DNA from 3 places in the Nesterenkonia aethiopica genome. Region 2 is predicted to be linked to each of the others. Evidence: riboswitches for the same ligand, from Rfam matches in the RefSeq annotation. Region 2 holds a riboswitch; each other region holds the start of a gene.
The links. Region 2 has a riboswitch for S-adenosylmethionine ahead of ABD658_RS07480 (O-acetylhomoserine aminocarboxypropyltransferase/cysteine synthase family protein). Riboswitches for the same ligand answer to the same signal wherever they lie in the genome.
Positions count from the first base shown of each region.

Region 1: linked by a shared signal. The riboswitch ahead of ABD658_RS09915 (methylenetetrahydrofolate reductase) and the one ahead of ABD658_RS07480 (O-acetylhomoserine aminocarboxypropyltransferase/cysteine synthase family protein) in region 2 are both predicted to bind S-adenosylmethionine.
Region 3: linked by a shared signal. The riboswitch ahead of ABD658_RS11810 (methionine ABC transporter ATP-binding protein) and the one ahead of ABD658_RS07480 (O-acetylhomoserine aminocarboxypropyltransferase/cysteine synthase family protein) in region 2 are both predicted to bind S-adenosylmethionine.

Region 1 is NZ_BAAAVT010000011.1:110,449-120,460, forward strand. It holds gene ABD658_RS09875 (CitMHS family transporter) at 1-394, shown strand, start outside; gene ABD658_RS09880 (hypothetical protein) at 616-1,197, opposite strand; gene aceA (isocitrate lyase) at 1,276-2,571, opposite strand; gene ABD658_RS09890 (SDR family NAD(P)-dependent oxidoreductase) at 2,911-3,696, shown strand; gene ABD658_RS09895 (Rv1352/Rv1906c domain-containing protein) at 3,824-4,738, shown strand; gene ABD658_RS09900 (hypothetical protein) at 4,841-5,218, shown strand; gene ABD658_RS09905 (LytR C-terminal domain-containing protein) at 5,313-5,843, opposite strand; gene ABD658_RS09910 (thermonuclease family protein) at 5,879-6,595, opposite strand; SAM riboswitch class IV at 6,781-6,920, shown strand; gene ABD658_RS09915 (methylenetetrahydrofolate reductase) at 6,983-7,987, shown strand; gene metE (5-methyltetrahydropteroyltriglutamate--homocysteine S-methyltransferase) at 8,171-10,012, shown strand, end outside.
Region 2 is NZ_BAAAVT010000008.1:57,380-67,391, reverse strand. It holds gene ABD658_RS07500 (RNA-binding S4 domain-containing protein) at 60-308, shown strand; gene ABD658_RS07495 (alpha/beta hydrolase) at 368-1,054, opposite strand; gene ABD658_RS07490 (SGNH/GDSL hydrolase family protein) at 1,285-2,121, shown strand; gene metX (homoserine O-acetyltransferase MetX) at 2,133-3,248, opposite strand; gene ABD658_RS07480 (O-acetylhomoserine aminocarboxypropyltransferase/cysteine synthase family protein) at 3,344-4,732, opposite strand; SAM riboswitch class IV at 4,868-4,984, opposite strand; gene ABD658_RS07475 (right-handed parallel beta-helix repeat-containing protein) at 5,230-7,584, opposite strand; gene ABD658_RS07470 (acetyl-CoA C-acyltransferase) at 7,869-9,077, opposite strand; gene ABD658_RS07465 (M50 family metallopeptidase) at 9,347-10,012, shown strand, end outside.
Region 3 is NZ_BAAAVT010000015.1:66,302-76,313, reverse strand. It holds gene ABD658_RS11840 (O-acetylhomoserine aminocarboxypropyltransferase/cysteine synthase family protein) at 1-104, opposite strand, end outside; gene acs (acetate--CoA ligase) at 200-2,275, opposite strand; gene ABD658_RS11830 (ABC transporter permease) at 2,266-3,177, opposite strand; gene ABD658_RS11825 (aliphatic sulfonate ABC transporter substrate-binding protein) at 3,177-4,286, opposite strand; gene ABD658_RS11820 (ABC transporter ATP-binding protein) at 4,477-5,232, opposite strand; SAM riboswitch class I at 5,360-5,480, opposite strand; gene ABD658_RS11815 (flavin reductase family protein) at 5,594-6,211, opposite strand; SAM riboswitch class I at 6,222-6,337, opposite strand; SAM riboswitch class I at 6,551-6,662, shown strand; gene ABD658_RS11810 (methionine ABC transporter ATP-binding protein) at 6,670-7,596, shown strand; gene ABD658_RS11805 (methionine ABC transporter permease) at 7,596-8,258, shown strand; gene ABD658_RS11800 (MetQ/NlpA family ABC transporter substrate-binding protein) at 8,350-9,306, shown strand; gene ABD658_RS11795 (MetQ/NlpA family ABC transporter substrate-binding protein) at 9,303-10,012, shown strand, end outside.

The DNA of each region.
Region 1 (10,012 bases), on a different contig from region 2:
CAACGAGTCCGAGATGCTGGAGTCCGTGGCGCTGTCCACCCTGGCGGTGATCCCGGAGGCCGCCGGCGCGAACCTGCACATCATCATGGGTGTGCTGGGCGTGCCCATGGACCTGCTGACCTCCACCGACGCCTACTACTTCTCGGTGCTGCCGCTGGTGGACGCCACCTCCGCGCAGTTCGGGATCGGCTCCATGGAGGTCGCCCACGCGATGATGGCCGGCAACGTGATCGGCACGTTCGTCAGCCCGTTCTCGCCCGCCCTGTGGCTGGCCCTGGGCCTGTCCGGGGCGAACCTGGGTCAGCATCTGCGGTACTCCTTCTTCATCATCTGGGGCTTCTCCCTCCTGGTGATGCTCGCTGCGCTGACCCTCGGGCTGTTCAGCTTCCACTGACCGCTGAGCAGGCCCAGACGTCGGCGCCGTCGGGGCCGAGGATGCAGACCACGCGTCCTCGGCCCCGACGGCGCCTTCTTCACTTCCGGCACGGCTGACCGCCTCCTGCCTCGACCTCAGTGCGGCAGGAGGCGGTCCGTCGTGCCGACCGGGCCATCCGCGCCCGACCTCGAGAGGCGCGGACCCCGGTCTTCCGACTCGCCGAGGCGTGGGGCAGGTCCCTACGCTGCCGCCTCGGCGAGCCGCCGGCGCCCACCAGTGGAGCCGGCCGTTCGGGCGGACCGCGTCTCGGCGGCGGCCCGCTTGTTCAGGTGGATGGCACGGATCGTGCCCTCCGGGAGCTCCAGCAGCTGCTCGGTGCGGCTGAAGATCTCCTGCCACAGCGTGACCTCCTCCTCCCGGTCGAAGGGCGGCAGCTCCACGTAGGGAGCACGCCCCTCGGCCAGCAGGCGCCGGGCGTTGTGGTGGACGTGGATGCCGAAGTCCACGAGCCCGGCGGAGAGTGCCTCACCCCGGTGGAACATGCGCCCCTCACGACGACCCAGGCAGCGGGGCCGGACGATGGAGCTGGCCGGCTCGGCGAGCTGCTTGGTGATCAGCGCGCGCCAGGAGGCTTCGATGACCGGGTCGGCGCCTGAGCCGTCCTCCCGCACGCCCAGGGCTGCGGCCCGTGCACCGAACTCCTCGTGGAGCGCGGCCAGGAAGCTGAGGGCCTCGGCGGTGAGGACCTCCTTCTGTCGCGGCACCCGCGGTGCCGACAGGGCGATGCCGTTGATCGTGATCGAGAGTTCGGGGGTGTTCATGGCTTTCTCCTCGGGAGTCTCAGCGGCGGGAGCGGCGACGGCCTCTCCATCGAGGCCGTCGCCGGGCTCCGGCTCGGTTCAGTGGAACTGTCCTTCTTCGGTGGAGCCCTTCAGGGCGACCGTGGAGGACTCGGGGTTGAGCGTGGTGGAGATGGCGTCGAAGTAGCCGGTGCCGACCTCCCGCTGGTGGCGGGTGGCGGTGTAGCCCTCGTCCTCGGCGGCGAACTCCTTCTCCTGGAGCTCCACGTAGGCCTTCATCTGCTCCGACTTGTAGCCCTTGGCCAGCTCGAACATCGAGTAGTTCAGGGCGTGGAACCCGGCCAGCGTGATGAACTGGAAGGTGAAGCCCATCGCGCCCAGCTCGCGCTGGAACTTGGCGATGGTGTCGTCGTCGAGGTGCTTCTTCCAGTTGAAGGACGGCGAGCAGTTGTAGGCCAGCATCTGGTCCGGGAACTCAGACTTCACGGCCTCGGCGAACTGCTTGGCGTACTCCAGGTCCGGGGTGCCGGTCTCCATCCAGATCAGGTCGGAGTAGGGCGCATAGGCCTTGGCCCGGGCGATGCAGGGCTCGATGCCGTTGCGGACCTTGTAGAAGCCCTCTGCGGTGCGCTCCCCCGTGAGGAACTCGGCGTCGCGCTCGTCCACGTCGGAGGTGATCAGGGTGGCCGCCTCCGCATCGGTGCGGGCGATGACCACCGAGGGGGTGTTCGCGACGTCGGCGGCCAGGCGCGCGGCCTGCAGGGTGCGGATGTGCTGCCCGGTGGGGACCAGCACCTTGCCGCCCAGGTGGCCGCACTTCTTCTCGGAGGCCAGCTGGTCCTCCCAGTGGACGCCCGAGGCGCCGGAGGCGATCATCGACCGCATCAGCTCGTAGGCGTTGAGCGGGCCGCCGAAGCCGGCCTCGGCGTCCGCGATGATCGGCACCATCCAGTCCTCCACGGTGCGGATGCCCTCGAGGTACTCGATCTGGTCGGCCCGCTGCAGGGCGCTGTTGATGCGGCGCACCACGTTGGGCACCGAGTTGGCCGGGTAGAGCGACTGGTCGGGGTAGGTGTTGCCGGAGAGGTTGGCGTCACCGGCGACCTGCCAGCCGGAGAGATAGATGGCGCGCAGTCCGGCCTTGACCTGCTGGACGGCCATGTTGCCGGTGAGCGCACCCAGGGAGTTGGTGTAGGTGCCCTCGGCGTGCTCGGCGGTGAGCTGCTCCCAGAGCTTCTGCGAGCCTCGCTTGGCCAGCGTGTGCTCCTCCTGCACCGACCCCTGCAGCTTGGCCACCTCGTCGGCGCCGTAGTCGCGCCGCACGTTCTTCCACCGCGGGTTGGTGTCCCAGTCCTGCTGGATGCGCTCGACGCGCTCCTCGAAGTCTCCGCGGATGTCAGTGCTTGCGTTGACGGTGGCAGTCACAGTGTTCTCCTTCGAATCGGTGACCAATGGATCGTCGACCAGTGGTTGGTACCGAGTGGTTGGTACATCTCCAGTTTTCGGCCCTCTTGAACCCCCTGACCACAGGAATCTGAGAAAAGATCTGCAGTTCTTCGCATTCCTGCAAGAAGTGCGGGAACTCACGCCGGATCACCGGGGATGGTGGCGGAAGCCGAAGCAAACGCGCTTCAGCGCCGCGAAGATCGACCGTACGGCGCCCCTCTGGGCCCTGCCCCCGCTCCGCCGTAGTCTGGTGGCACAGACCACACCTGACGGCGAGAGGACTCTTCCATGGATCTGACCCAGGCCAGCGCGATCGTCACGGGCGGGGCCTCCGGGCTCGGACGCGAGACGGCCCAGATGCTGCACGACGCCGGAGCCGGTGTCGTCGTGGTGGACCTTCCCGACGACGGCGAGACCGGCCCCGACGGCGTCAAACGCACCGAGGCGGTGGCACGCCTCGGGCATCGCGCCCGTTTCTGCCCCGGGGACGTCACCGACCCCGAGACGGCCCTGCGTGCCGTGGCCGAGGCGCAGGAGCTCGGGCCGCTGCGCGTGGTGGTCAACTGCGCCGGCGTCGCCACCCCGGGCAGACTGGTGGGCCGCGGAGGACCTCTTCCCCTGGAGGGATTCATGAAGGTGCTGTCCATCAATGTGGGCGGGACGGTGAACATGATGGCCCAGGCCGCGGCGGCGATGCGCGAGAACGAGCTCGACGGCGAGGACCGGGGCGTCCTCATCAGCACCGCCTCCGTGGCCGCCTTCGAGGGACAGATCGGACAGGTCGCCTACGCGGCATCGAAGGGCGCCGTGGCCTCGATGACACTGCCGGTCGCCCGCGAGCTCGCCTCCTCACAGATCCGCAGCGTGACCATCGCCCCGGGCCTGTTCGAGACGCCGATGATGGCCGGGCTCCCCGAGGCCGCCCGCGAGTCTCTGGCCTCGAAGACGCCGCATCCGGCGCGACTGGGCCGGCCGGCCGACTATGCCCTGCTGGTGCGGCAGATCATCGAGAACCCCATGCTCAACGGCGAGGTCATCCGGCTCGACGGCGCGGTCCGCCTGGAGCCTCGATGACACAGGTCAGCGCCGCGGTCCGTCTCACCTGCTGACGCGCATGCGTGGCGGACTGCGAGGGCCACGTCTCTGGTGTTGAATGGGGTCCGCGACACCACGCATCCCAGCGGATGGAGACCACCGATCGATGAGCACAGCGCGTCCGGACGAGCCCATGCCGCCTGATGCGCCCGAGTCCGCCGACTCTCCTGCATCCCCAGACTCCGCCGCATCTCCTGCATGCCCTGACGCCGCAGCGTCGCCCGCTCCCGACGCCGACGCCGAGCTCGGGGTCGGGGCTGCGGAAACGTCCTCGAGTCGCGGGTTCCTCGAGGAGTACCGCTGGGGCCTTGCCGTCATCGGGGGGCTGAGCCTGCTGCTGGTCCTCCTGGTCGGGGGACTGATCCTGACCGCCAACCCCCACCGGGGAACACCCGCCCAGGAAGCCGACGACCAGGGTGCGAGCCGGGAGGGCCGGGCCGTCGACCTGCTCGGCGCGGAGGCACGGCCGGAGAAGACGGCCCATGAGGACCTCCTCCCCGCCGGGGGCGAGGCCTTCTCGGACGGCGAGGGGCTCGTGGTCGGGGAGGACATCGCGCCCGGCGCCTACCGCCAGGACCCCGGCTCGGGCCCGACGGATGCGACGTGCTTCTACGTGATCTACGCCGACGCCAGTGAGACCACCGTGCGGCGCACGGGGGCCGATGACCGCGGAATCGCCGTCCTGGAGGACGGTGAGGTGGTCGACTCGGTGGACTGCGGCGACTGGCTGCCCCTGGAGGACACCGTCCCGGAGAGGCCCGAGACCCAGTTCGGCACCGGCATGCACGTCGTCGGTGAACACGTGGAGCCCGGGACCTATGAACTGGACTGGGACGAGGACACGATGCTCTGCTGGTGGGACATCTTCCGGGACCTGCGCGGGGACGGCCACATCCTGGACTCCGGATTCATCCCCCGCGATGCCCCGGAGTTCGGTGAACCGCTGCAGATCACCCTCGGCGACCAGGAGCAGCTGGTGGTCAGCTCGGAGTCCTGCGGCACCTGGACGAAGGTCCGCTGACAGGCGGAGAGGCGGGAGCCGGCACATCACCCCTCCTCGCCGACCCCTCAGTTCTACTACACTCTGTAGAAGAAGCCGTTCCCCTCGACCCCAAGGAGCACCATGCCCCGCATCACCATCGGCCTGGGCGGGATTCTGATCCTGCTCGGCGTCATCGCCTACATCGCCACGTCCTTCGCCAGCTGGACCGCGCTGATCCCCGCGATCCTCGGTGTCGTGCTGCTCATCAGCGGCCTCATCGGCCTGAAGAACGCGAAGGTCGGCATCCACATCGCCCTGGTGGTGGCGCTGCTCGGCGTCTTCGGCACCTCCATGAACGTGATGCAGCTGGGCGCGCTGTTCGCCGGCGAGGCCGAGCGGCCCGCCGCCGTCGTCGTCAGCTCCATCACCTTCGTCCTGCTGATCGTCTACATCATCACCGGGGTGCGCTCGTTCATCCGCGCGCGCCGCTGGAAGGGCGCCGAGGCCGCCGAGGCCTGAGCCTCCCCCACGCCGCCTGAGCGCGACCACACGATGGGCCGCCCCGAGTCACTCGGGGCGGCCCATCGTCGTCTCCGGCGGTCGACAGGCGGAGTCAGCGTCCAGAGCCCGCGCAGTCCAGCCGGCCGGGCTCCATCTCGATCTCCTCGACATCCTGCAGGCCGGCGAACTCGGAGCCCAGGACCACGTCCACGGTGAAGTCGTCGCGGTCGTCGACGTCCACCAGGGCTCCGGGGATGTGGTGCTGCACCGTGTAGGCCTGCCGCAGCCCTCGCTCACCGGCACGGATGATGGCCTCGAAGCCGGTATCGGCGAAATAGTCGTTGTCCACCGCCTCCACCCGGAAGTCGCGATCCGTGAGATCCTCGGCGACGTCGCCGGCGAGTCCCGGCTCATTGGTGGCATTGAGGACCTGAACCGGCACCCTCTCGGGGACCACCGGCGACAGGATGCGGCTGGGACAGTCCTCCCCGGCGGGGATGGAGCCGCCGCCGACGATCGCAATGTCGATGGTGCCGTCGATCATCAGCCAGCTGCCGACCGTGACCCCTCCCAGGACGCCGATGGTGCTGGTTGCGACGGCGATCTTCTGCCGCCGGGTCGCCGGCGTCGGGGAGCTGCTCATGCCCCCATCCTATTTCGGCCCCCGCCCCGAGGGCGTCAGGGCAGGGCCGGTTCGCAGTCGAGATCATCGGCGAAGAGCCCGACGCCGTCATCCTCCGCCTGGGACCAGGCATCCTCCACGGAACTGAGGAACCGGTCGTTGGGCGGGTAGTGCACGGGAACCCCGAATCCGTCCCGGGCCATCTGGACGTTCAGCAGGACGTCATCGGCCCAGACGCCGGCGAGCAGGCGGTCATAGCGGTCCGTGCGCTCGTGGTCGAACTCAAGGACGAGGGGATCCCCCGGGGCGACCAGTGACTCCATATGCGCCGAGGACTCCGGCCCCAGGCATTCCACCGGCTGATGGGGATGCACCGACTCCGGGGTGTCGATGTTCAGCAGCCGCACCCGTTCCTCCTGTCCGTCCAGCTCCACGACGAGCGTATCGCCGTCGACCACGCGCACGAGGGTGGCGACCTCGCCGTCCTCCGACGGCGACGGCGCGGCACCTTCTCCCGGGCTCTGGATCCAGCTGATCAGCGCACCGAGGAGGACCACCAGCACGAGCCCGAGCAACCACCACAGCAGGCCCTGACTGCCGCCTCGGCGGCGCCGGCGTCCGGCCGCTCCACCACCAGACACTCCACCGGACACTCCCCCGGAGACTCCCCCAGACACTCCGCCCGAACCTCCGCGGGAAGCCGTGCGCAGGGAGCGTCGCACCGCCTTGCGGGCATTGCGGCGCATCGCATTCTTCAGATACCGGTCGACCATGGGGACCAGCGTATCCGGAGGCCATGACAGGGAGCCCGGAGGCCTCCGAGGACCCCCACAGGGCCGTCGAGCTCCGCTGGCTGCCAGTTTGTGCAGGAGGCACCTCAATATGTTCACATAACGTCATCCCTTGTCGAAGGTCTTCCCCGAACCACGGGCCCGTGCTAACGTCAAGACCACACAAGGATCACGAGAACCGGTCACACAGGCTCTGGCTTGGCCGGTCGGCAACCCTTTCCCGCGTGACGGGGTGCCCCAGATGACGATCCGGCCGCGAAGCTCATATTCACCGAGGTGGATTTATCTTCAGCGGCAAGCACGGCGCAGGGGAAGCCTCCCTGTGGCGCCTCATGAACGATGATGAACGCCCCACACGGAGGACCCTCCATGACACCATCCGTGCCGTCCGCCGGCACTCTGTCTCAGCACGCCCTGGAATCTGCCGACCACGCGCCGCACACCTCGTATCTGGTGCAGCGCACCCGACGACGCTCGCTGATCTCCTTCGAGGTCTTCCCGCCGCGGCCTGCCCGCGACGGCCGTGACCCCTGGCGCAGCATCGAACTGCTGGCCGAGGCGGGCCCGGACTACTTCTCCGTCACCCACGGCCACAACCAGCCCGAGGGAGCGAATCTGGAGGTGATCCGGCACCTGCTCCGGAGCACTCCCGCCCCCGTGATGGCGCATCTCATCGGCGCAGGCAGCACCGGCGCCCAGGTGCGCCGCTCGGTGGAGCAGCTGCTGGACCTCGGCGTGCGGGACGTGCTCGCCCTGCGCGGGGACCCACCGGGCGGTGCCCGGAAGTGGATCCACCAGCCCGCAGGCCTGAACCGCGCCGCCGAGGTGGTGCGTCTGGTCCGGGAAGTGGAGCAGGAGCGCCTCGACCCGCCCGAGGGGCCCGGCGCCCGCCCGGTGTCCATCTCAGTGGCCGCCTATCCGCCCTCCGGCACGGACCGGGACCACGAGGCGGACCTGTGCGCACTGTGGGAGAAGCAGGAGGCCGGCGCCGACTACGCCATCACCCAGGTCTTCTACGACCCCGAGGACTACGCCCGCCTGGTGGACGACGCCCGATCCCAGGGCATCCACCTGCCGGTCGTCGCCGGACTGGCCCCGCTGACCAGCCCCAAGCGGCTGCGACGCCTGGAGGAGATCTCGGGAGTTCCGGTGCCGCAGCACCTGCTCGACTACCTCGCCGTCGCCGACCCGGCCGAACGACGACGCCGCGGGGTGGCCGCCACTCTGAACCTGATCGACGCGGTGCTGGAGCTCGGATGTCCCGGCCTCCACCTGTTCACCTTCAACCAGCACCCGGCCGCCCTGGCGATCCTCGATCACCTGAGGATCCGAGACGCCGCACGTCAGCAGCGGGGCCTGCCCGAGCTGTCCTGACCCCGGAGCGCACCGCTCCCTGCCGCACAGGGCTCCTTCGTTCCTGCGGACCGCGTCGCGGTCGGCTGTCCTGGTGCGCCCTGCCGCCTCACCCGGGACGAACAGTCCGGACACCCCATGCGATCCGTCCATCACCTGCATCTGGCCCCAGACACATCTGACACACCTGACAGAGGAGACATCATGACCACCACCCCTGCCCGCTTCGAGGACCAGCCGCCCGCTCAGGTTCCCGCCCTGCCGGCGACCGTGCTCGGCTACCCGCGCATCGGACCCAATCGGGAGATCAAGAAGGCGCTGGAGGCACACTGGCGCGGCGGCGACGTCGCTGCGCTGCGCGAGGCCATCCACGCTCACCGCTCCCGTACGCTGGGCCATCTGGCAGGCCTGGGCCTGGAGGCGGACTCGGCGATCCCGGCCGACGGCGCCGTGATCGATCAGGTCCTGGACGCCTCCGTGCTGCTCGGCCTGGTGCCGCGGCGCTTCCGCGAGGCCGGGTTCTCCGCCGCCTCTCCGGACACCGGCGAGGGCCTGGCCCTGGTCTCCGCGCTGGCCCGCGGCACCTCCACGGTGGAGCCGCTGGAGCTGACCAAGTGGTTCGACACCAACTATCACTACTACGTGCCGGAGATCGAGCCAGACGTCGCCTTCTCCGCTCAGACGGACGCCGTCGCCGAGCGCTACCGCACCTTCCGCGATCTGGCCGCAGAGACCGCCGGCGGATCCCTCCCCCGGCCCACCCTGCTGGGCCCGGTGAGCTTCCTGCTGCTGGCCAAGGCCGTCGGCGCGGAGAGCCAGGCCCCGGACGGCACAGCGGGCGACGGCGGAACCGTCCCGCAGGCGTCGCGGTTCGACCGGCTCGACGAGCTGGTGACCGCCTACTCCACCCTGCTCCGCGCCCTCCATGACGCCGGCGCGGCCTGGGTGCAGCTGGAGGAGCCCGCGCTGGCCTCCGACGGATGGGACGTCCCGCGGGAGCAGATCGTCACCGGCCTGCGCACCGCCTACACCGCGTTCGCCGGGCTCACAGCGCGTCCGGCGCTGTTCGTCCCGGTGAGCTACGGCACCGCCGGCGACGACGCGCTGGCCGCCCTCGGCGCAGCCGGCGTCGAGGCGGTCGGCCTCGACCTGGAGCGCGGCGCGCTGCCGGCGAAGGAGGGCCTGGCGCCGCTTGCCGGACGGACCGTGGCCGCCGGCGTCGTCGGCGGGCTGAACGTGTGGCGCACCGATGTGGCCCGGGCGGCCGGGCTGCTGGACCAGCTGCGGGAGCGCCACGAGGGCCCGGTGACGGTCAGCAGCTCCACGTCGCTGCTGCACGTCCCCCATGACGCAGCCCGCGAGACGCAGCTGGACCCGCAGGTGGCCGGCTGGCTCGCCTTCGCGGACCAGAAGGTCGGCGAGGTGCTGGCGCTGGCCGGTCATCTCACTGCAGGTCCGGACGCCCTGGAGGGGCTGCGCGCGGATGACGCCTCCCGCCGCAGGCTGCGTGAACGGCACCCGCAGGTGCGGGTGGAGGCGGTGCGCCGTCGTCTGGACGAGGTGCTGCCGGAGGACCGCCGCCGGGCCGCCGCCGAGCACCGCCGGGCCGCTCAGGAGGCGGCTCTGGACCTGCCGCCGCTGCCGACCACCACGATCGGTTCCTTCCCACAGACCTCCGAGATCCGTCGGGTGCGCGCCGCCCACCGGCGAGGGGCCCTGGACCAGCAGGGGTACGAGGAGGCCATCCGCGGGCAGATCGCCGACTGCATCCGCCGCCAGGAGGACCTGGGTCTGGATGTGCTGGTGCACGGCGAGGCGGAGCGCAATGACATGGTCCAGTACTTCGCGGAGAACCTGGAGGGCTTCATCACCACCACCCACGGCTGGGTGCAGTCCTACGGCTCCCGCTGCCTCCGCCCGCCGATCCTCTTCGGCGATGTGCACCGTCCCGCCCCGATCACCGTGGAGTGGACCCGCTACGCCGCCTCGCTGACCCGCCGGCCCGTCAAGGGCATGCTGACCGGCCCGGTGACGATCCTGGCCTGG
Region 2 (10,012 bases):
CCGCGGCGTCAGAAGCGGTCAGCTCGCCACGGCCGCATCCCGTGGGAGACACTGACACCATGAACGCAGATGACGTGCAGCAGGTCCCGATCCGTGACGAGTCCATCCGCCTGGGGCAGCTGCTGAAGCTCGCCGGCGTCGTCGAGCACGGGGTGATGGCCCGTGAGGTGATCGACGCCGGAGCGGTGACCGTGGACGGCGAGGTGGAGACGCGCCGGGGGCGTCAGGTGCGCCACGGCCAGGTGGTCCGGCTCAACGCCGAAGAGCTGGGGCTGCCCGGCGCCGTCATCTCTCCGACCGCTGAGTGAGGTGAGCGCAGCGTGAGATGAGCGCAGAGTGAGGCAAGCGGGCGCCGTCGTCGTGCTCCTCAGGCTCGACCGGCGGACCTCCGAGACCGCAGCACCATGTAGGTGAGGAATTCGCCCACATGGGCGATCTCCTGGGGCACGACACCGTGGCCGGCCCCGGCGTAGAGCACCTTGGTCAGCTCCACCGACGAGTTCGCCCAGCGGTGGGTGTAGTCGATGTGCTCCTCGGGAATGATCGGGTCGTCCTGGTCCCGGCCCCAGAAGAACGGCACCCGGCGGGCGGCGAGCGCGGCGTCGTCGAACCAGTCCTGCATCTCCGAGCTCTCTCCGGGGTCCACCGCGAAGCCGGAGAGCCCGACGACGGCGGCGAACTCCTCGGGCCGAGCGCGCAGCAAGGAGGTGGCCATCGCCATCCCCATGGAGAAGCCGAGCAGCGTCACCGAGGTGTGCTGGTCCTTCACCGAGGCGATCCAGGACCACAGGTCCTCGACGGCGTCGCGCGCCGCGGCCGAGGAGTAGGCCAGCCGTTCCGGGTCGAGGTCGAACCAGGTGTAGCCGCCGTGACCCATGGGCACCGGTGCGCGCAGGGAGGCGTAGGTGAACTCCTCGGGCAGGCTGGGCACCAGACCGAACAGATCATGCTCGTGGGATCCGTAGCCGTGCAGCATCACCACCAGCGGGGTGCCTTCGCGGTCCTGCGGCTCGCGGGACCACACGACGACGGGCTCGGGATGGGTGGGACTCATGCGGGGCTGCTCCTCGTACGCGACGTCGATGACCGCCTGTTCTGCTGGACGGCCGGACCATCTTCTCATTCCGGTCCCTTCGGCTGGTGCAACCGGGCTGATGTCCGCCTCAGGGAGGATGGAACCGACCGGTAACCTCAGGCACAATAAGACGTGTGGACCGATCAGCCGAGAGACCAGACGAGCAACCAGACCACCAGCACCCCGGCCCCGGCCAGGACGCTGGTGTGGTGACCACTCCGACACACCCCTGGACGCGCTACGTGGCCCTGGGGGACTCCTTCACCGAGGGCATCGGCGATCCCGACGAGTCTCGGCCCGGGTACCACCGCGGCTGGGCCGACCGGGTGGCCGAGGAGCTGGCTGCCGGAGCGGACCCTTCCCCGGGCGGGAAGCGCTTCGCCTATGCGAACCTGGCGGTCCGGGGGAAGCTGATCGGACAGATCCGTGACGATCAGATCGCCCCAGCCCTGGACCTGCAGCCGGATCTGATCACCCTGTGCGCGGGTGGCAATGACGTCATCCGTCCCGGCGGCGATCCGGACGAGACCGCTCGCATCCTCGACACGATGGTCCAGATCCTCTCCACCACGGGTGCCGCGGTGGTGCTGTTCAACGGCCCCGACGTGCGTGAGACCCCTGTGGTGGGGTCGATCCGCGGGAAGGTCGCCATCTACAACGAGAACATCCGCACCGTCGCCGCCCGACACGACGCCCTGGTGGCGGACATGTGGTCCCTGCGGCAGCTGGCGCACCCCCAGATGTGGGACGAGGACCGCCTGCACTTCTCCCCGCTGGGGCACCACACCATCGCCGCGATGGTGCTGGACACCCTCAATGTGGAGCACGACCTCGAACCCCTGGAACCGCGGCCGGTGCCGGAGCGCACCTGGCGGGAGGCTCGGGTCGACGATGTCGTCTGGGCCCGCCACCACCTGTTCCCCTGGGTGGTGCGCAGACTGCGCGGACGCTCCTCCGGGGACGGGGTCACGGCGAAGCGGCCGTCCTTCGAGCCGCTGTTCGGCGGCTCGATGCCTCCCGGCAGCGGCGCCGCCGAGGAGGAGTGAGGTTCAGCGCCTCAGAGCCCCAGCGTCTCCCGCATCTGGTCCGCGAGCTGCTCCGGGCTGGTGAGGAAGCCGTCGTGCCCGATGGGTGAGGAGATCATGTGGACCTCGTGCTCGCCGGGCAGCAGTGCCGCCAGCTCATGGGACTGTTCGGGCAGGTACAGCCGGTCTGACTCCACGGCGGCGATGAACGGCGTGGCGGTGACGCGGGACAGCGCCTCGGCGACGCTCCCGCGCCCGCGGCCGACGTCGTGGCTCATCAGAGCCTCGGTCAGCACGATGTAGGCGTTCGGGTCGAAGCGGTCCACCAGCTTGCGGGCCTGATGGTCCAGGTAGGACTCCACCTGGTAGCGGCCCCGACGTCGGGCGCTCCAGCCGAAGGGGTCCTCCTCCCCCTGGGGCTGACGACCGAACCGCACCTCCAGTTCGTGCTCGGTGCGGTACGTGATGTGCGCGATCCGGCGGGCCAGGCCCAGCCCCTCCTCCGGAACGGGCCCGCCGTAGTAGTCTCCGCCGGCGAAGTGCGGGTCGTTCTCGATGGCCTTGATCTGTGCCTGCCCGAAGGCGATCTGCTCGGCGGTGGCGGCCGCGCCGCAGGCGAAGACCGCCACCGAGCCCACTCGGCCCGGGAAGGTGGCCGCCCACTCCAGCGCCCGAGCCCCGCCCATGGAGCCGCCGATCACCGTGTGGAACCGCCGGATCCCCAGCTGATCGGCCAGGCGCGCCTCCAGGCGGACGGCATCGCGGACGGTGGTGAAGGGGAACCGAGAGCCCCAGGGCCGCCCCTCAGGATCCGGAGAGGCGGGCCCGGTGGAGCCGTAGCACCCGCCGACCATCGCCGGGGCGACCACGAACCACTTCTCGGTGTCGATCGGGCGCCCCGGCCCCAGCAGGCCCTCCCACCAGCCCGGGGCCGGGTCGGCCTCCGTGGCGGCGACGTGGGTGTCTCCGGTCAGGGCGTGCGCGACCAGGATCGCGTTGTCGCCCGCCGCGTTGAGCGTTCCCCAGGTCTCGTAGGCCAGCTGCACGTCCGGCAGCTCACCTCCGGCGTCGAAGGTGTGGGCCCCGACGTCGACGACGGCGAGCGCGCCGTCGGGACGAAGGGTCGAGGTCAGCACCTGGGCGGTCATCGGGGTCGGAGCTCCTGCGTCGTTCATAGTGTGGACAGGCCTGCCGGGACGGTCCGGCGGATTCGTACGGGCCTCATCGGCCTCTCAGGCTAGCCTCAGGCCACCGGCTGCGGCTCGGGAGCGGCCGCCTTCTCACTCTGCGGACCGGTGGCCGCGGTCGTGATCGCCTTCTCCAGCCCCTGCTCGAGGTCGGCGATGATGTCGTCGATGTGCTCCAGGCCGACCGACAGGCGCACCAGACCGGGCACGACGCCGGCGGCGCGCTGCTCGTCCTCGGTGAGCTGGCGGTGGGTGGTGGAAGCCGGGTGGATGGCCAGAGAGCGGACGTCGCCCACGTTGGCCACCAGCGAGTGCAGCTCGAGGGCGTCCACCACGGCCTGGCCGGCCGGCGCGCCACCGTCGACCTCGAAGGCGAGCACCGCTCCCACGCCCTTCGGCAGGTACCGCTGGGCCTGCTCGTACCAGGGGCTGGAGGCCAGGCCTGGGTAGGAGACCCGCTTCACGGCCGGGTGTGCCTCCAGGAACTCGGCGACCTTCTGGGCGTTCTCCACGTGGCGCTCGATCCTCAGGCTCAGAGTCTCCAGGCCGAGGTTGATCTCGAAGGCGTTGTGCGGAGACAGCGCCGGGCCGAGGTCGCGCAGCAGCTGCACGCGGGCCTTGAGCACGTAGGACAGGTTCACTCCGAAGACGCCGTCGGCGCCCAGATCCCGGCCGAAGACGAGGCCGTGGTAGCTCTCATCCGGGGTGTTGAAGCCGGGGAAGCGCTCCGGGTAGGCGGTGTAGTCGAAGCTCCCCGAGTCCACGATCACACCGGCGATCGCCGTGCCGTGGCCGCCGAGGAACTTGGTGGCGGAATGGATCACGACGTCGGCGCCGTGCTCGATCGGCCGGATCAGGTAGGGCGTGGTCAGAGTGTTGTCCACGATCAGCGGGGCGCCGTGCTCGTGGGCCACGGCGGAGACCGCCTCCAGGTCCAGGACGTCACCGCGCGGGTTGGCCACGACCTCGCCGAAGAAGGCCGCGGTGTTCTCCCGGATGGCGGCCCGCCAGGACTCGGTGTCGTCCGGGTCCTCCACGAAGGTGACCTCGATGCCGAACTTCGTCAGCGTGTGCTTGAAGAGGTTCTGGGTGCCGCCGTACAGCGACGGGGAGGCGACGATGTGGCCGCCCGCCTCGACGACGTTGAGCAGCGCCAACGAGGCCGCCGCCTGGCCGGAGCCGACGGCGAGGGCACCGACACCTCCTTCGAGCGCGGCGATCTTGTCCTCCACGGCCTGCACCGTGGGGTTGCCGATGCGGGTGTAGATCGGGGCGACCTCCTCCAGCCCGAACCGCTTGCCGGCGGCCTCGGTGCTGGGGAAGACGAAGGAGGTCGTCTGCTGGATGGGCAGGGCTCGGGCGCCGGTCACCGGATCCGGGGCGACGCCGGCGTGGATCTGCTGGGTCTCGAACCGAGGGGTCTGCGTGTGCTCGGTGGTCGTCATGGGAGGTGTCTCCGTTCAATGCGGTCGTGTCGACAGGACCGTCGGAGACACTCCAGGCGTGACGCCCGAAGCTGTTGCCCGTGTGGCGGCCCTGTCGTCGAGGACATGGGTTTGTGGGCCGCACTGTGGTGTGATGGCCCGCGCTTGCCCCACCGCATGGGCGGCAGGGCCTGGTCGTCACCCGGGGCACCCCACCGCGAACTGGAGGGTTGCCGGCCAGCAAACCGGGGTTTGACGCTGGCACTCTTGACCTGCCTCACAGTCTGCCCTGATCTGCGCGATCAGGGCAAGTCTGTGTCCTCAGGTGTCGAACCCCGGGAGCCCAGGAGACCGGGAGCCCAGGAGACCGGGAGCCCAGGAATCGCACGGACGCGGCACCGCCGCCGACCGCTCCGGTCGGCGCCGCAGCCGCTTGCGCCCCGAGTTGATTCTGGAACCCCGCTGATCTTTGCGGGGTTCCAGAATCAACTCGGGGCGGGGTGGACTCACACCTCCGCTCAGTCGCGTCCTCCTGGATGACCCGCAGGCTCCACCGCGCCGACATGCCCACCGTCGATCCCACCACCGGTGAGGAACGAATGGAACGTGGGTCGGGCGAAGTCGCCGTGGACCAGTGCCCCGTCCTCGTCGCGCGCGTGGGAGTCCGGCGGCGTGGCGGAGACCAGGTCGCGTTGCACCACGAGCCGCTGCCCGTCGGAGGTCTGTGAGCGGCTGCCGTCGTAGAGGACGTTGCTGGCGTCGACGTCGCCGGAGACCTGGTCCGCCCGGTCATGGCTGTCCGTGTGCGCCGAGAGGTTGTTGCGGAAGACGCCCTGCTCCTCGGGCTCGAAATACGGATTGGTGCGGAAGATGTAGTTGTACCGGGCGTTGTCCACCGCCGTGTTGTTGGTCAGCTCGAGCCGGCCCGGGTTGAAGTTGTCGGAGAAGCCGTCCAGGTTGTTGGCGTAGGCCAGGTTCCCGGCGAGCACGTGGTCCACCGGCAGGCCCTCGCCGCCGACCTTGAAGCCGGTGCCCACGCCGGACCCGGCGTTGTAGCCGTCGGAGAGCTGCCCGTTGTGGTGGGCGATGTTGTCCTCCAAGGTGATCGGGAAGTTGGGGCCCTCGTTGGTCCGGTTGTAGAGGTCCCAGCCGTCGTCGATGTTGTGGTGGGCCACATTGCCGCGGAAGACGTTGCCGGGGCCGACGCCGAGCTTGGCAGCGAAGCCGTCGGCATTGATGTCGGCCGGGTCGCGATTGTCGTGGGCCTCAGAGTTCACGATCAGATTCTCGGCGGGCCAGTCCTCCGAGTCGCCGGAACCGGTGAGCTGGAAGCCGGAGTTGCCGTTATGGCTGAAGACCATCGAGTCGACGACGTTGTGCGAGCCTGAGGAGCGCAGCCCGTTGCCGGCGGAGCGGGTGAGCTCCATGTCCGAGATGACCCAATGGTCAGCGTCCAAGCGGATGATCTGCTGCAGGGCGGACCGACCGTCGAGCGTGACCTCCGCATCCTCTGCGGCGGTGAGCGTCTTCGGCTCCTCGGCCGTGCCGGAGTAGGCCGGGGACAGCGAGATGGTGCTCTCCGGCTCATAGTCGCCCTTGAGCAGCTGGACCTCCTGGCCCGGCAGCACGTGGGTGACCGCCGTGTGCACATCGAGCGGGCTCTCCTCGGTGCCGTCCCCCTCGGGGGTTCCCTCAGGCGAGACCACCAGCGGGGCGTCGTCGCGAAACTCGCGCACGGTGACATCGACGCCGCGGGTGATCGGGCTCAAGTCCGGCCCGTCGGCCGGGTGGTAGGTGGCGCTGATGGTGCTCGCCCCCTCGGGCAGCTCCAGCTGCGCGGTGAACTCCTCCTCCGCGGTGATGGGCTCACCGGCCAGGACTGTCTCCCCGTCGACGGCGACGTCGACGGTGCCCGGGTAGCTGGCGGATGCGGCGAAGGGATAGTCGGTGCTGTCGGAATGTTCGGGGGCACGCAGGTCGAAGGCGACCGGGGTGACCGGTTCGGGCTGCTCGGGGCGGGGCTGGGTGTCGGCATCGCTGAGGGTCAGGGAGGCGTCGGAGAAGGTCACCGCCACGTTGCGGGAGGCGAAGAAGCCCACGGTCATCAGGTCCGGCTCGATGTCCTGGACCCAGTCCGCGCCCTCGAGCTCGTGGGTGTGGGTCTCCGGCTCATCCAGATGCGTATAGGTGGTGGACATGAGGAAGGCGTCGTCGGTGCGTTCCAGGCGCATGGTGACCGGCTCGTCGATCATCAGTCCGTGCCGTCCGAGGTCCGTGGCGCTGCGCTCCGAGCCCACCGTCCCCCACGGCTCTGTGACGCCGGTGCGTGTCATCCCCACCGACCCATGACGCAGCATGGTGGTGGAGGCGTAGTTCGAGGCCGCCGGGACCTCTTCGAAGCCCTCGAGCATGGGGTCCTGACGGGGTCCGCCGTTGAGATCGCGGACCATCAGCCCCGCGCCCTCCTGACCGTTCGGGTTCGCCCCGGTCTCGGGGCCGAGCTGGTGGACGGTCACCTCCGCCTCGAGGACGAAATTGTGCTCGTTCGGGTCGAGCGTCACATGGTAGAAGGTCAGGCCGTCGTGGCCCGGGGCGAGCTTACCGCCGCGACTCTCCATGAAGATCTCCCCCTCGATAGTGCCGGGCTCATCAGGCACAGCATGATTCACGCCGACCTTCTCCGGCAGCACGTTGGAGGAGAAGTCCAGGTCGGTGGACTGGCCGAAGGTGATCTCCTGCCATTCGAGCTCCTCCGCCTGGACGTCTGGCTCCGGAGCGGACTCCTGCTCGGCGTCGGCCCAGGCCGACGGCGGCGCCAGCAGCGCGCCGACCAGCGCCAGGGCGACGGCCGTCGTCGCTCCGCGGGAGCTCACGGCGGGGCCTCTTCTTCTGCGGACGGTGGGTCGCTCGGGTGCGGCGGGCTCGGACATCTGGTCTCCCCCTCAGGCAGTGGACAGCGCTGTCCCGACTAACTTAGAGGTGATTATCGTCACAGAGAAGGAGATTCGACGCTGAGTGCATTGCCAAGGAGGCAATCGTCCGATACGCTCCTCGACCTGACGCGCCACAGCGTCATCGTCCACCACTGGCGCCCCGACATGATTCTGGAACCCCGCTGACCTTCGCGAGGTTCCAGAATCATGTCGGGGCAAAACGGTCAGGCCTGCGACTCAGATCCTCCTGCCCAGACCCGCAGGATCAGGGCGTCACCCTGACCGCCGCCGCCGCAGAGGCCGGCCGCGCCGATCCCACCGCCGCGGCGTCCCAGCTCCAGCGCCAGGTGCAGCAGCAGCCGAGCGCCGGACATCCCCACCGGGTGTCCCAGGGCGATGGCCCCACCGTTGACGTTGAGCTTCTCCTGCCCGATCCCTAGCTGCCGCGCCGAGGCCACCCCGACGGCGGCGAAGGCTTCGTTGATCTCCACCAGGTCCAGCTCCGCGGCCTCGATGCCCTCCTTGGCGCAGGCGGCCGCGATGGCGTTGGCCGGCTGCAGCTGCAGGGAGGAGTCCGGACCGGCGACCATGCCGTGGGCACCGATCTCGGCGATCCACGCCAGCCCGAGCTCCTGGGCCTTCTCCTTGGCCATGACCACCAGGGCGGCGGCGCCGTCGGAGATCTGTGAGGCCGAGCCGGCGGTGATGGTGCCGTCCTGGGCGAAGGCGGGACGCAGCTTGCCCAGCGATTCGGCGGTGGTCTCGGGCCGGATGCCCTCGTCCGCGTCGACCACCAGCGGCTCCCCGCGACGCTGCGGCACCTCCACCGGGACGATCTCCGCGGCGAAGAGGCCGTTCTCCTGGGCGGCGGCGGCGCGCTGGTGCGAGGCGGCGGCCACCCGATCCTGCTCCTCCCGGGAGACCTCGGCCTCGCCGGTGTTGCAGGACTCGGTCAGCGCCCCCATCGCCTGAGAGGTGGCCTGGTCGTAGAGCGCGTCGTATGCCATGGAGTCCACCAGCGCGGTGTCGCCGTACTTGGTACCGGTCCGGGAGCCGGGCAGCAGGTGCGGCGCGTTGGACATCGACTCCATCCCGCCGGCGACGACGATCTCACACTCCCCGGCGCGGATGAGCTGGTCGGCGGTGGCCACGGCATTGAGGCCGGACAAGCACACCTTGTTCAGGGTGATCGACGGCACCGAGGCGGGGATCCCGGCCCCGATCGAGGCGGTGCGTGCAGGGTTCTGCCCCGCGCCGGCCTGGATCACCTGACCCATGACCACATAGTCGACCGCGTCACCGGAGACCCCGGCACGCTCCAGGGCGCCGGAGATGGCGACCGCACCGAGCTCCGCGGCCGACAGCGACGACAGCCCTCCCAGCAGCCGCCCCATGGGCGTGCGGGCACCGGCGACGATGACAGTTCCAGACATGACTCTCCTCTGCTGCAGTGATGGTCGCATCCTGTCCGGGAGCCGGACGACGCCGCGGCCGCACCGCAGAGGACGCCGTCGTCCCGTCAGACGTCCAGCCAGAGTATCGCGGTGAGCAGCGTCACGTCAGACGTCGGCGACGCCGACCGCGCGCTGTCAGCTCGCATCCGGACGGAGACGGCACACTGTCCGTCATGATCGTCTCCGAGACCGCCCCCTCCGCGGGTGCTACAGCGTCGCCCCCGCCTGCGACCTCCCTGGCACCGCACATGTCGACGCTCGCAGACTGGCCCGCCCAGCTCTGGGACAGGGTGGCCGCCGCCCAGGATCCCGTGGGATGGCAGGTGTCCCTGCTCCTGGCCGCCGTCGTGCTGGCCGTGATCTGGAGCCCGGGCGGGTACCGCCTGGTGCGGCACCTGGTGACGCTGGTGCATGAGGCGGGCCACGCCGTCGTCGCGGCCCTGGCGGGCCGGCGACTGCAGGGGGTGCGCCTCCATGCTGACACCTCCGGTCTGACGGTCTCCCGGGGACGGGCGGACGGCCCCGGCATGATCGCCACGCTGTGCGCGGGCTACCCGGCCCCGGCCGTGGCCGGGGCCGCGGGCGCGATGCTGCTGGGCGCCGGCCACGCGGCGGCGGTGCTGTGGATCCTGGTGATCACCAGCGCCCTGATGCTCCTGCTGGTGCGCAACCTCTACGGCCTGTGGGTGGTGCTGCTGCTCGGCGCCACGGTGGGCGCATTGTCCTGGTGGGCCACCGGTCCGGTGCTCTCGGCGGCCGCCCAGCTGGTGGTGTGGTCACTGCTCCTCGCGGCGCCGCGGGCGGTCGTCGAGCTGCAGCGCCAGCGCCGACGCACCCGCGGCGGTGACAGCGACGCCGACCAGCTGGCCCGCCTCACCCGCACTCCCGCGGCCCTGTGGGTGGGGCTGTTCTGG
Region 3 (10,012 bases), on a different contig from region 2:
GACGTGGACTGGTGGATCGGCACCGCGCGGGTGCCGTAGACGGCATCCGGCACGGCCCCGGCATGCAGGGCTCTGGTGCGGAATCCGAACTGTCGATCACTCATGGATGCTCCTGAGTCGGTGGCGGGGGTCTGGGTGGTGGTCTGTGCGGTCTGGGTGGTGGTCTGCACGGGCCGGGTGGTCTCGGCGCGCGGCGGGCTCAGCCGACGCGTTCTCGGCAGATCTGAGCGATCTGCGGCACGCAGTGTTCGTTCTGCAGGCTCGTGGTGTCGCCGAGGGTGTCGTCCTCGTGCAGCTGGGTGAGCAGCCGGCGCATGATCTTCCCGGAACGGGTCTTGGGCACCTCCGGCACCGGGATGACGGTGCGCGGCTTGGCCACCGGGCCGATCACGGAGCCGACGTGGGACCGCAGCTCGGCCAGCAGCCGCGCCTCCGCCTCGCTGTCGCCGGCCGTGAGCGCCCCGTTCAGCCGCTCGCGGGCCGCGGCGGTCAGCACGGTGAACGCGACGGCGGCGTGCCCGGTGGTGGCGTCCGGCACGGGACACACCCCGGCCTCCACCACGTCCGGGTGGGAGACCAGCGCCGACTCGATCTCGATGGTGGAGAGCCGGTGCCCGGAGATGTTGATGACGTCGTCGATCCGCCCCAGGATCCACAGGTCGCCGTCGGCGTCGCGTTTGGCGCCGTCCCCGGCCAGGAACCAGCCCTGGTCCGCGTACTTCTGCCAATAGGAGGTGTAGTACCGCTCCGGGTCGCCCCAGACGGTGCGGGCCATGGAGGGGCCGGTGTGGGTGAGCACGATGCTGCCCTGCGCCTCGGCCGGGACCGGTGCGCCGGCGTCGTCGACGACGTCCACCGCCACTCCCGGCATGGCGCGGGTGACACAGCCGGGCTTCAGGCCGGTGTCCTCCGGGCGCGGGGTCAGCACGGTGGAACCGGATTCGGACTGCCACCAGGTGTCCACCATGGGGATCGCCGGGGCGCCGTGGTCGTCACGGGTGGCCCGGCCGAGCTGGCTGCGCAGCCAGGTCCAGGCCTCCGGGTTCACCGCCTCGCCCACGGTGCCCAGCAGGCGCAGGGAGGAGAGGTCGTAGTGGTCAGGGACGCCGTCGGGGAACCAGCCCATCAGGGACCGCACCAGGGTGGGGGCCGTGTAGTAGGTGGTCACGCCGTGGCGCTGGATGATCTCGAAGTGTCGCCCGGGATGCGGGGTGTTCGGCGTGCCCTCGTAGATCACCTGCGTGGCACCGGCGGCGAGCGGCCCATAGATCTCATAGGTGTGGGCGGTGACCCAGGCCAGGTCCGCGGTGCACCAGTGGACGTCGTCGCCCCGGCGGGCCGGATCCGGGTGGGCGAAGAGCCGCAGATAGGTGAACAGCGCCCCGGTGAGGTACCCGCCGGTGGTGTGCACCAGCCCCTTGGGCTTGCCGGTGGTGCCGGAGGTGTACATGATGAACAGGTCCTGCTCGGCGTCGAAGGCTTGCGCGGTGTGCTCGGCGGAGGCGGTCTCCACGGTCTCATGCCACCAGACGTCCCGGCCCAGACCGTCCCCGGCGAGGTCCTCGGCGGTCCAGGGGATCTCCGAGCCGGTGCGGCGGATGACCAGCACATGGCGCAGGCTGCCGCCCTCGGCCACGGAGAGGCCCTCCACGGCGGCGTCGGCGTTCTCCTTCACCGGCACAGCCTGCCCTCGGCGGAACTGGCCGTCGGTGGTGACCAGCAGCGCCGCCCCGGTGTCCTCCACGCGGAAGCGCAGCGCCTCGGCGGAGAATCCGCCGAAGACCAGCGAGTGCACCGCCCCGATGCGGGCGCAGGCCAGGGTGATCACCACCGTCTCCACCAGCACCGGCAGGTAGATCACCACCCGGTCCCCACGGCCCACCCCCAGGGCGGTCAGGGCGTTGGCGGCCTGATTGACCTTGTCCTGCAGCTGCGCGTAGGTGACGTCCTGCCGGTCCCCGGGCTCGCCTTCGAAATGCAGGGCGACGACGTCACCGCGCCCGGCGGCCACATGGCGGTCCACGCAGTTGACTGCGGCGTTGAGCGTGCCGCCGTCGAACCAGCGGATGTCCGGGCCGCGGCGGGTACGCGGGTCCGGATCTGTCCACCGGTGGGTGGTGTGCCAGGGGGTCTCCCAGTCCAGCAGGGATGCCGCCTGGTCCCAGAAGGCCAGGCGCTCCTGTTCGGTGACCGGGTCCGCCCAGGAGTGGACGTCCGCGGTCAGCGGGTGCTGCAGAGTCTCCCGATCGATGTCTGACGCCGGCGTCACGCCCATGTCTTCAGTGCCTTCCTCTCCACGACGCCCAGCAGCGCGTCGGTGATCTTGCCCAGGATCGCCAGCAGGATGATGGCTAGCAGCAGACGGTCGGTGCGCCCGTTGTTCTGCGAATCGGTCAGCAGGAAGCCCAGCCCCATGGATGAGGCGATCAGCTCCGCGGCCACCAGGAACAGCCAGGCCTGGGCGAGCGCGAGGCGCAGCCCGGAGAACACGCTGGGCACCACGGCGGGCAGCTGCACGGTGACCAGCAGGCGCAGCCCGTGGTACCCGAACGCGCGGCCGGCCTCCACCAGCTGTGGATCCACGTGCCGCAGCGCGGAGTGCACGGCGGTGAAGACGGGGAAGAACGCACCGATGGCGATGAGCGTGACCTTGGAGTCCTCATAGATGCCCATCCACAGGATGAGCAGCGGCACCCACGCCAGGGACGGCACGGCCCGGAAGGCCCCGATGGTGGGGTGCAGCAGGGAGTCGGCGATCTTCGACAGACCCAGCACCGAGCCCAGCGCCAGGCCCAGGCCCGCGCCTACGGCGAAGCCCAGCAACACCCGCTGCACGGAGATGGCGATGTGCTGGTAGAGCTCCCCGCGCTCGAACAGCTCCACCCCGGCGGCCAGCACCGACTGCGGAGTCGGCAGCTGCACCGGGGAGAAGACGCCGGCCGCGGTGACGCCGTACCACAGGGCCAGCAGGACCAGCGGCACGATCGCTCCGATGAGGACCCGACCGCCGGGGATGCGACGGACCCGAGCAGGCACTCCAGCGTCCGGACTGTCCGGGCCGGTCACCGGCCGGGGCGCGGCTGAGTTACGGTCGCCCAGCACCCGTGCCGGCTCCGCGCTCTGGTGGCGGCCCTCCTCGTCCCGGGTCCGAGCACCGTCAGGCAGCGTCTGGCTCATCACTGATCATCCTCGTCGTCCTCGACGATTGTGGCCTCGTCCTCAGAGCCCTCGGCGTCGGTGGCCTGCCGGTTCTCCGCGAACTCCGGGTGGAACAGCGTCTCGAGCGCCTCGTCGATGCTGTCCTGGCTGGAGACGTCACCGGTGTCGAGGAAGATCGGACCGACCTCCTGCAGCACCTCACGCTGGGCGGCGCCGGGGACCGGGTCGACGTCGAAGTTCGACCGCTCCCGGATCACCGTCTCGGCGACCTCCAGGTCGATATTGCCGTGCTCGGCCAGGATCTCGGCCGTCTCCTCGGGGTTCTCCTGAGCCCATTCGCGGGCCTGCTCATAGACGTCCACTACGGTCTGGGCGACGTCGGGGTGGTCCTCGATGAACGACTCGGTCGCGTTGATCACGCTGTAGGTGTTGAAGTCCACGTTCCGGTAGAACAGCGTCTCGCCGTCGGCCTCGGCTCCCGCCATGATCGGGTCCAGTCCGGCCCAGGCGTCGACGTCGCCGTTGGCCAGCGCGCTGCGGCCGTCCGCGTGCTGCAGGTTCTGCACCTCCACATCGCCCACCTCCAGGCCGGCCTCCTGCAGGGACTGCACCAGGAAGAAGTACGGGTCGGTGCCCAGCGTGGCGGCCACGGAGGCGCCCTCGAGGTCGCCGACGTCGGTGATCCCCGAGTCCGGCGAGGTGACCATGGCGGCCCACTCCGGCTGGTTCTCGATGAGGATGATCTGCTGCGGGGCGCCGTTGGCGCGCGCCAGCAGGGCGGCGGAGCCGGCCGTGGACCCGACGTCGATGGCCTCGGCACGCAGCTTCTCATTGGCGTCGTTGGAGCCGTGGGACTGGATCCATTCCACCTCGGTGCCGGCCTCGGAGAGCTCCTCTTCGAGCCAGCCGTGCTCCATCATCACCAGGCTGAGCGGGTTGTAGGTGGCGAAGTCGAGGGTGAGCGTGTCCAGTTCGCCCTCGGCGGTGCCGCCGGGTCCCTCGCCCTCCACGCATCCGGTCGCCAGCAGAGCGACGGCCGCGCCGGCGATCGTCGCGGAGGCGGCGCGTCGGAACCGCGGCCGCGGGAAGCGGGCAGGGGAGAAGGAGGTGTCGGTCTGACTGGGCATGTCGTGAAGGGACCTTTCGTGCGTGGGTGGGAGCCGCCCCGGTCGAGCTCGGGCTCCGCCCGGCCGCGCCGAGCGGAGGCCGGGAGCGCCCGGGCCGCGCGGCCTGTCAGTCCTGAGCTGTCAGTCCTGAGCTGTCAGTCCTGAACTGTCAGACCTGAGCGGAACGTGCGGTCCGGCCGGGGCGGGTGGGCTAGTGCGCGTCGACGCCGAGGCCGGCCAGGAGCTCGCCGCGCAGGGCGGCCAGCTCGGCGGAGGCACGGTCACGCGGCCGGCTGCCCGGAACGGTGAGCAGGCGGGAGACGGTGGCGCCCTCGCGGGCGGGGTCCACCGGGTCGGAGCCGAGCAGCAGGATTCGGTCGGCCAGCTGCAGGGCCTCGTCGACGTCGTGGGTCACCAGCAGCACCGTGGTGCCGGTCTGCGCATGGACGTCCAGGAGGAGGTCCTGCATCTTCAGCCGGGTCAGGGCGTCCAGAGCGCCGAAGGGCTCGTCCAGCAGGAGCACGCCGGGGCGGCGGGCCAAGGCCCGGGCCAGCGAGGCGCGCTGCGCCATGCCGCCGGAGATCTCCCGGGGGCGAAGCTGGGCGCGCTCGGCCAGGCCGACCAGTTCGAGCAGCTCATCCACTCGCCGACGGCCCTCCGCCGCGGACACGTGCCGCGGCAGCCCGAGGGAGACGTTGCGGTGCACCGAGCGCCAGGGCAGCAGCCGAGGCTCCTGGAAGCCGACGGCGGTCCGTTCGTCATAGGTGCGCACCGGGGTGCCGTCGATGATGACCTCACCGGAGCATCCGGCGTCGAGACCGCCGACGGCGCGCAGCAGCGTGGACTTCCCGCAGCCGGAGGCGCCCAGGATGGCGACCACCTCGCCGGGGGAGATGTGCAGGTCGACGTCGTGCAGGACGGTGCGTCCGTCGAAGGCGCGCCCCACACCGCGCAGCTGCACGTCCATCGAATGCGTGGCGGCCCCTGCGGGGGCGGGACGGTCCAGCAGAGCGACGCCGCCGGAATGCTCGGAGAGGTGCTGGTCAGACTCGTGCGTCACGAGTGCGGGTGCAGACGAACCCATAGGAAATTCACTCCCATCGATCCTGGCGGTAGCACCTTTTCTGATGCGACGGGCACAGAGAGGCCGATCGACGCATCCGAAGGTTGCTGCGGCGTCACAGAGCCAGATCTCTCAGCCGCTCGGGATGGTGTACGTGCTCAACCCTACGCGGATCAGCGTGGGCCGGGCAACGGTGGTGTCACAGTGTGAGACATGTGGGGTGGCGTGGGCCCGACGACGGTGCCCCGGATGGAGGCGGATGCCCTCAGGCTTCGGGAGACAGCGGGCCGAGGCTCTTGAACTCGCTCTGGTGGAACACCAGCGCCTCGGCGGAGTCCTCGACCGCCAGGTCCAGCAGCTCGAGCACGACGATGTCATGGTCGCCGGCCCGGACCTGGTCGTAGATGCGGGTGGTGAAGGTGACGGGCGCACCCTCCAGCGTGATCGACCCACCTGTGCCGATGCTTGTCCTCAGGCCGGTGAATCGGCTCTCCCGGTCCTTGGAGGCGATCTTCCGGCACAGCTCCGACTGGCCGTGCCCGATCAGCGACACTCCCAGCTCGGTGTCCGCCCCGGCCAGCTTCGGCCAGGTGGTGGAGCTGTGCTGCACCGCCACCGTGGCCAGCGGCGGCTTGAGCGAGACGCCGATGGTGAAGGTGGAGGCCACGAGCCCTTCCGGGCGGCCGTCCACCTCGGCGGCGACGACCACCACCCCCTGCGGGAAGTGGCCGAAGGTCCGGCGCAGCTCCAGCGGATCGACGTCGGCCAGCCGGGTGGCGGCGCGGCCCACGGCGGGGCGGGGTCCGGTGTCAGCGGGCGCGTGCGGCACGGTCTCCTCCACGGTGGTCGTGGGGCGCTCGGCGGCGGCCAGTGCGGTGCTCATGGCGGATCAACTCCCATCGGTCCTGGCGGTAGCACCTTTTCTGAAGGATCCGCCGGAGGGGCGGATCGCATCCGAAGGTTGCTGCGGCGTCGACGAGCCAGATCTCTCGGCCGCTCGGGATGGTCTGTGTGTCCAGCGTACGGCCGCAGAGAGATGTGATCAAAGAACCGTTCGCAGGATGAGACGCGGCGACATATTCCGTCCAGGGGGCGCGCAGGATGCGTCCAGAGTGTGGCTCCCTCAGTCCGAGGGGACTGTACATTCTTACGCCTCGTGACATGAACTCAATCCGCTGACTTGACGATTGTTCATCTGCTGCGCGTATGGTTGACCCCAACGAACCCATCCAGAGCGACTGAGAGATCTGGCTCGACGACGTCGCAGCAACCACCCGGAGCAGCCGTGCCCAGTGCGGCCCGGGGAACGGTGCTAACGCCAGAGACGATGGAGAATGCCCGATGATCTCACTGCGCCATGTGTCCACGTCCTTCCCCGCTGCCCGGGGCAAGGAGCCCATCCACGCCGTCGATGACGTCTCCTTGGAGATCCCCCGCGGGAGCATCCAGGGGATCATCGGCTTCTCCGGCGCCGGGAAGTCCACGCTGCTGCGCAACATCAACCTGCTTGAGCGCCCCACCTCGGGTGAGGTGCATGTGGGCGGGGTGGAGCTGACCGCCCTCGACGACGAGGCTCTGCGTCGCGCCCGGCACCAGATCGGCATGATCTTCCAGGGGTTCAACCTGGTGAACAATCTGACCGTCGCCCAGAACGTGGAGCTGTCCCTGAAGTTCGCCGGCGAGAAGGACCGTCGCGTCCGCCGGCGTCGCGCCGCCGAGGCGCTGGAGATCGTGGACATCACCGACAAGGCCAAGGTGTACCCGGCCCAGCTCTCCGGCGGGCAGAAGCAGCGGGTGGCCATCGCTCGCGCCCTGGCCACTCGGCCGGAGGTGCTGCTGTGTGACGAGCCGACCTCCGCCCTGGACCCCTTCACCACGGCGACGGTGCTGCAGTATCTCGCCGACGTGAACCGCGAGCTCGGCATCACCGTGGTCATCGTGACCCACGAGATGGAGGTCATCAAGGCCCTGGCCGATCACGTCGCCGTCATGGAGTCCGGCCGCGTGGTGGAGCAGTTCCCCGCCCGGGAGCTGCAGCGCGAGGGCTTCGCTCCGCACACCTCCATCGGCCGGTACCTGGTCAGCGACGGCATCAGTGTGGACCGTGACGGCGGCGCCCGGACGCAGGCGCCGACGCCGAGCGGGGACCAGGGTCGCGCCGCAGAGTCCGCAGAGCCGCCGGCGCCCCAGGACCCGCCCCGTGGCCCCCGGAGGCTCGCGGCCTCTGAGCTGCTCGCCGCCGTGCCGTTCGAGGGAGGTCGTCGCTGATGGAACGCATCCTCGAACTGCAGCCCGAACTCGTCCAGGCCATGCTGGAGACCTTCGCCATGATCGCGGTGGCCATCCCGCTGGCGGTGCTGTTCGGCACTCCGCTGGGCATCTGGCTGTTCATCCATGCCCCGGGCGGAATCGCTCCGCTGCCCCGCGCCCATGCGCTGGTCAGCGGGATCGTCAATATGGTCCGCTCCTTCCCGTTCCTCATCCTGCTGATCGCGATCATTCCGTTCACCCGGCTGGTCGTCGGCACCACGGTCGGTACGGCGGCTGCGATCGTCCCACTCACGGTCAACGCCATTCCCTACTTCGCCCGGCTGGTGGAGCAGAACATCACCCAGCTGGGGTCCGGGGCGGTGGAGGCCTCCCGTGCCATGGGGGCCACTCGCGGACAGATCATCCGCAATGTGCTGCTGGTGGACGCCAAGCCGGCGATCATCGGGTCCATCACGATCACCACCGTCAGCTTCATCTCCTATTCGGCCATGGTCGGACTGGTCGGCGGCGGCGGAATCGGCGACTTCGCCATCCGGTACGGGTACTACCGCTATGAGACCGCGGTGATGATGGTCGCCATCGTGCTGATGATCGCCCTGGTGACGCTCGTGCAGTTCAGCGGCACCCGCCTCGCGCGGCTCACCGACAAGCGCATCTGACCACCGGCCGGTTCGGCCGCCCCTGCGCTCCGTGCGCACTCCTCCATCCCGGCGTGCAGGTCGCTGCACCCTGACAACGAAAGCTTGTGACATGCCCAGAACACTGACATCCTCCGGCGTCTCCGGCGCGCTCGGGCTGACCGGGGCCACCGGTTCGCTCGCCTCCTCCCCGCTCGGGCGCCGCGGCCTGCTGCTCGGCGGACTCGCCGCAGTGGGGACCTTCACCCTGACCTCCTGCGGGCTGGCCGACGCCGTGGGCGACGACGACCGCACGATCAGCATGATCGTCACCGAGTCGGCGCCCTTCCAGGACCCCACCGAGATCGTCAAGGACATCCTCGCCGAGGACGGCTGGGAGCTGGAGACCACCTACGTCACCGACATCATCCAGCCCAACCAGGTGGTGGCCCAGGGGGAGTACGACGCCAACTTCTTCCAGCACATCGCCTACCTGCGGCAGTTCAACCAGGACAACGGCACCGATGTGGAGCCCGCGTTCTCCGTCTACTACGCGCCCAGCGGCATCTTCTCGCTGCAGCATGACAGCATCGAGGACCTCCCCGACGGCGCCCAGATCGCCCTGGCGGTCGACACCGCGAACAACGGCCGCGGGATCAAGCTGCTCGCCGACGCCGGGGTCCTGGAGATCGATGAGTCCAAGGAGGTCACCGAGCTCTCGCAGCGGGACATCATCGACAACCCGAAGGACTTCGAGTTCATCGAGATCGACCAGCAGTCCGCCGCACAGACCCTGCCGGACGTCGACGCCGGCTTCGCCTTCGCGCGGCTGGTCGCCGAGGCGGGCCACGACGTCGCGGAGACCGCGCTGATCCTGGAGGACGACGAGGACGTCCGCATCCCCTTCACCTGCGTGGTCGCCGGGGCGCCCGGCTTCCAGGACACCGAGAAGGCCGCCGCCCTGCAGGAGGCCTTCCAGTCCGAGGAGGTCCAGCAGTGGTTCGAGGACTACCTCGACGGCGCCATCGACTTCACCGACGAGTTCACGCTCGACACCGTCGAGCCGATCTGGGAGGACTTCACCGCATGAACCGCAGCACCATCGGCCGTCCCTCCCAGACCCCCACACTCTCCCGGCGGCGGCTCCAGCGCGGTGCACTGGGCATCGCCGCGCTGGCCGCCGTCGGGAGCCTCACCTCCTGCGGGCTGGCCGACGCCGTCGGGGACGAGGACCGCACCATCAGCATCATCGTGACCGAGTCCGCCCCCTTCCAGGAGCCCACCGAGATCGCCAAGGATCTGCTGGCCGAGGAGGGCTGGGAGCTGGAGACCACCTATGTCACCGACATCATCCAGCCGAACCAGGTGGTGGCCCAGGGTGAGTATGACGCGAACTTCTTCCAGAACTTCGCCTACCTGGACCAGTTCAACACCGACCACGGTCTGGACATCGAGCCGGTGTTCGCCGTCTACGAGGCCCCCGGAGGGCTCTTCTCGACTGAGCACAGCGAGCTGGGCGATCTGCCCGAGGGCGCCCAGATCGCGCTGCCGGTGGACACCGCCAACAACGGGCGCGGCCTGAAGCTCCTCGCCGACGCCGGGCTGCTGGAGATCGACGAATCGGTCCCGGTCACCGAGCTGTCCCAGCGCGACATCATCGAGAACCCGCGGGACCTCGAGTTCGTGGAGGTCGATCAGCAGTCCGTGGCGCAGAGCATCGACGACGTCGACGCCGCCTTCGCCTTCCTGCGCCTGGCCTCCGAGATCGGCCTGGGCCCCGAGGACACCCTCGCCCT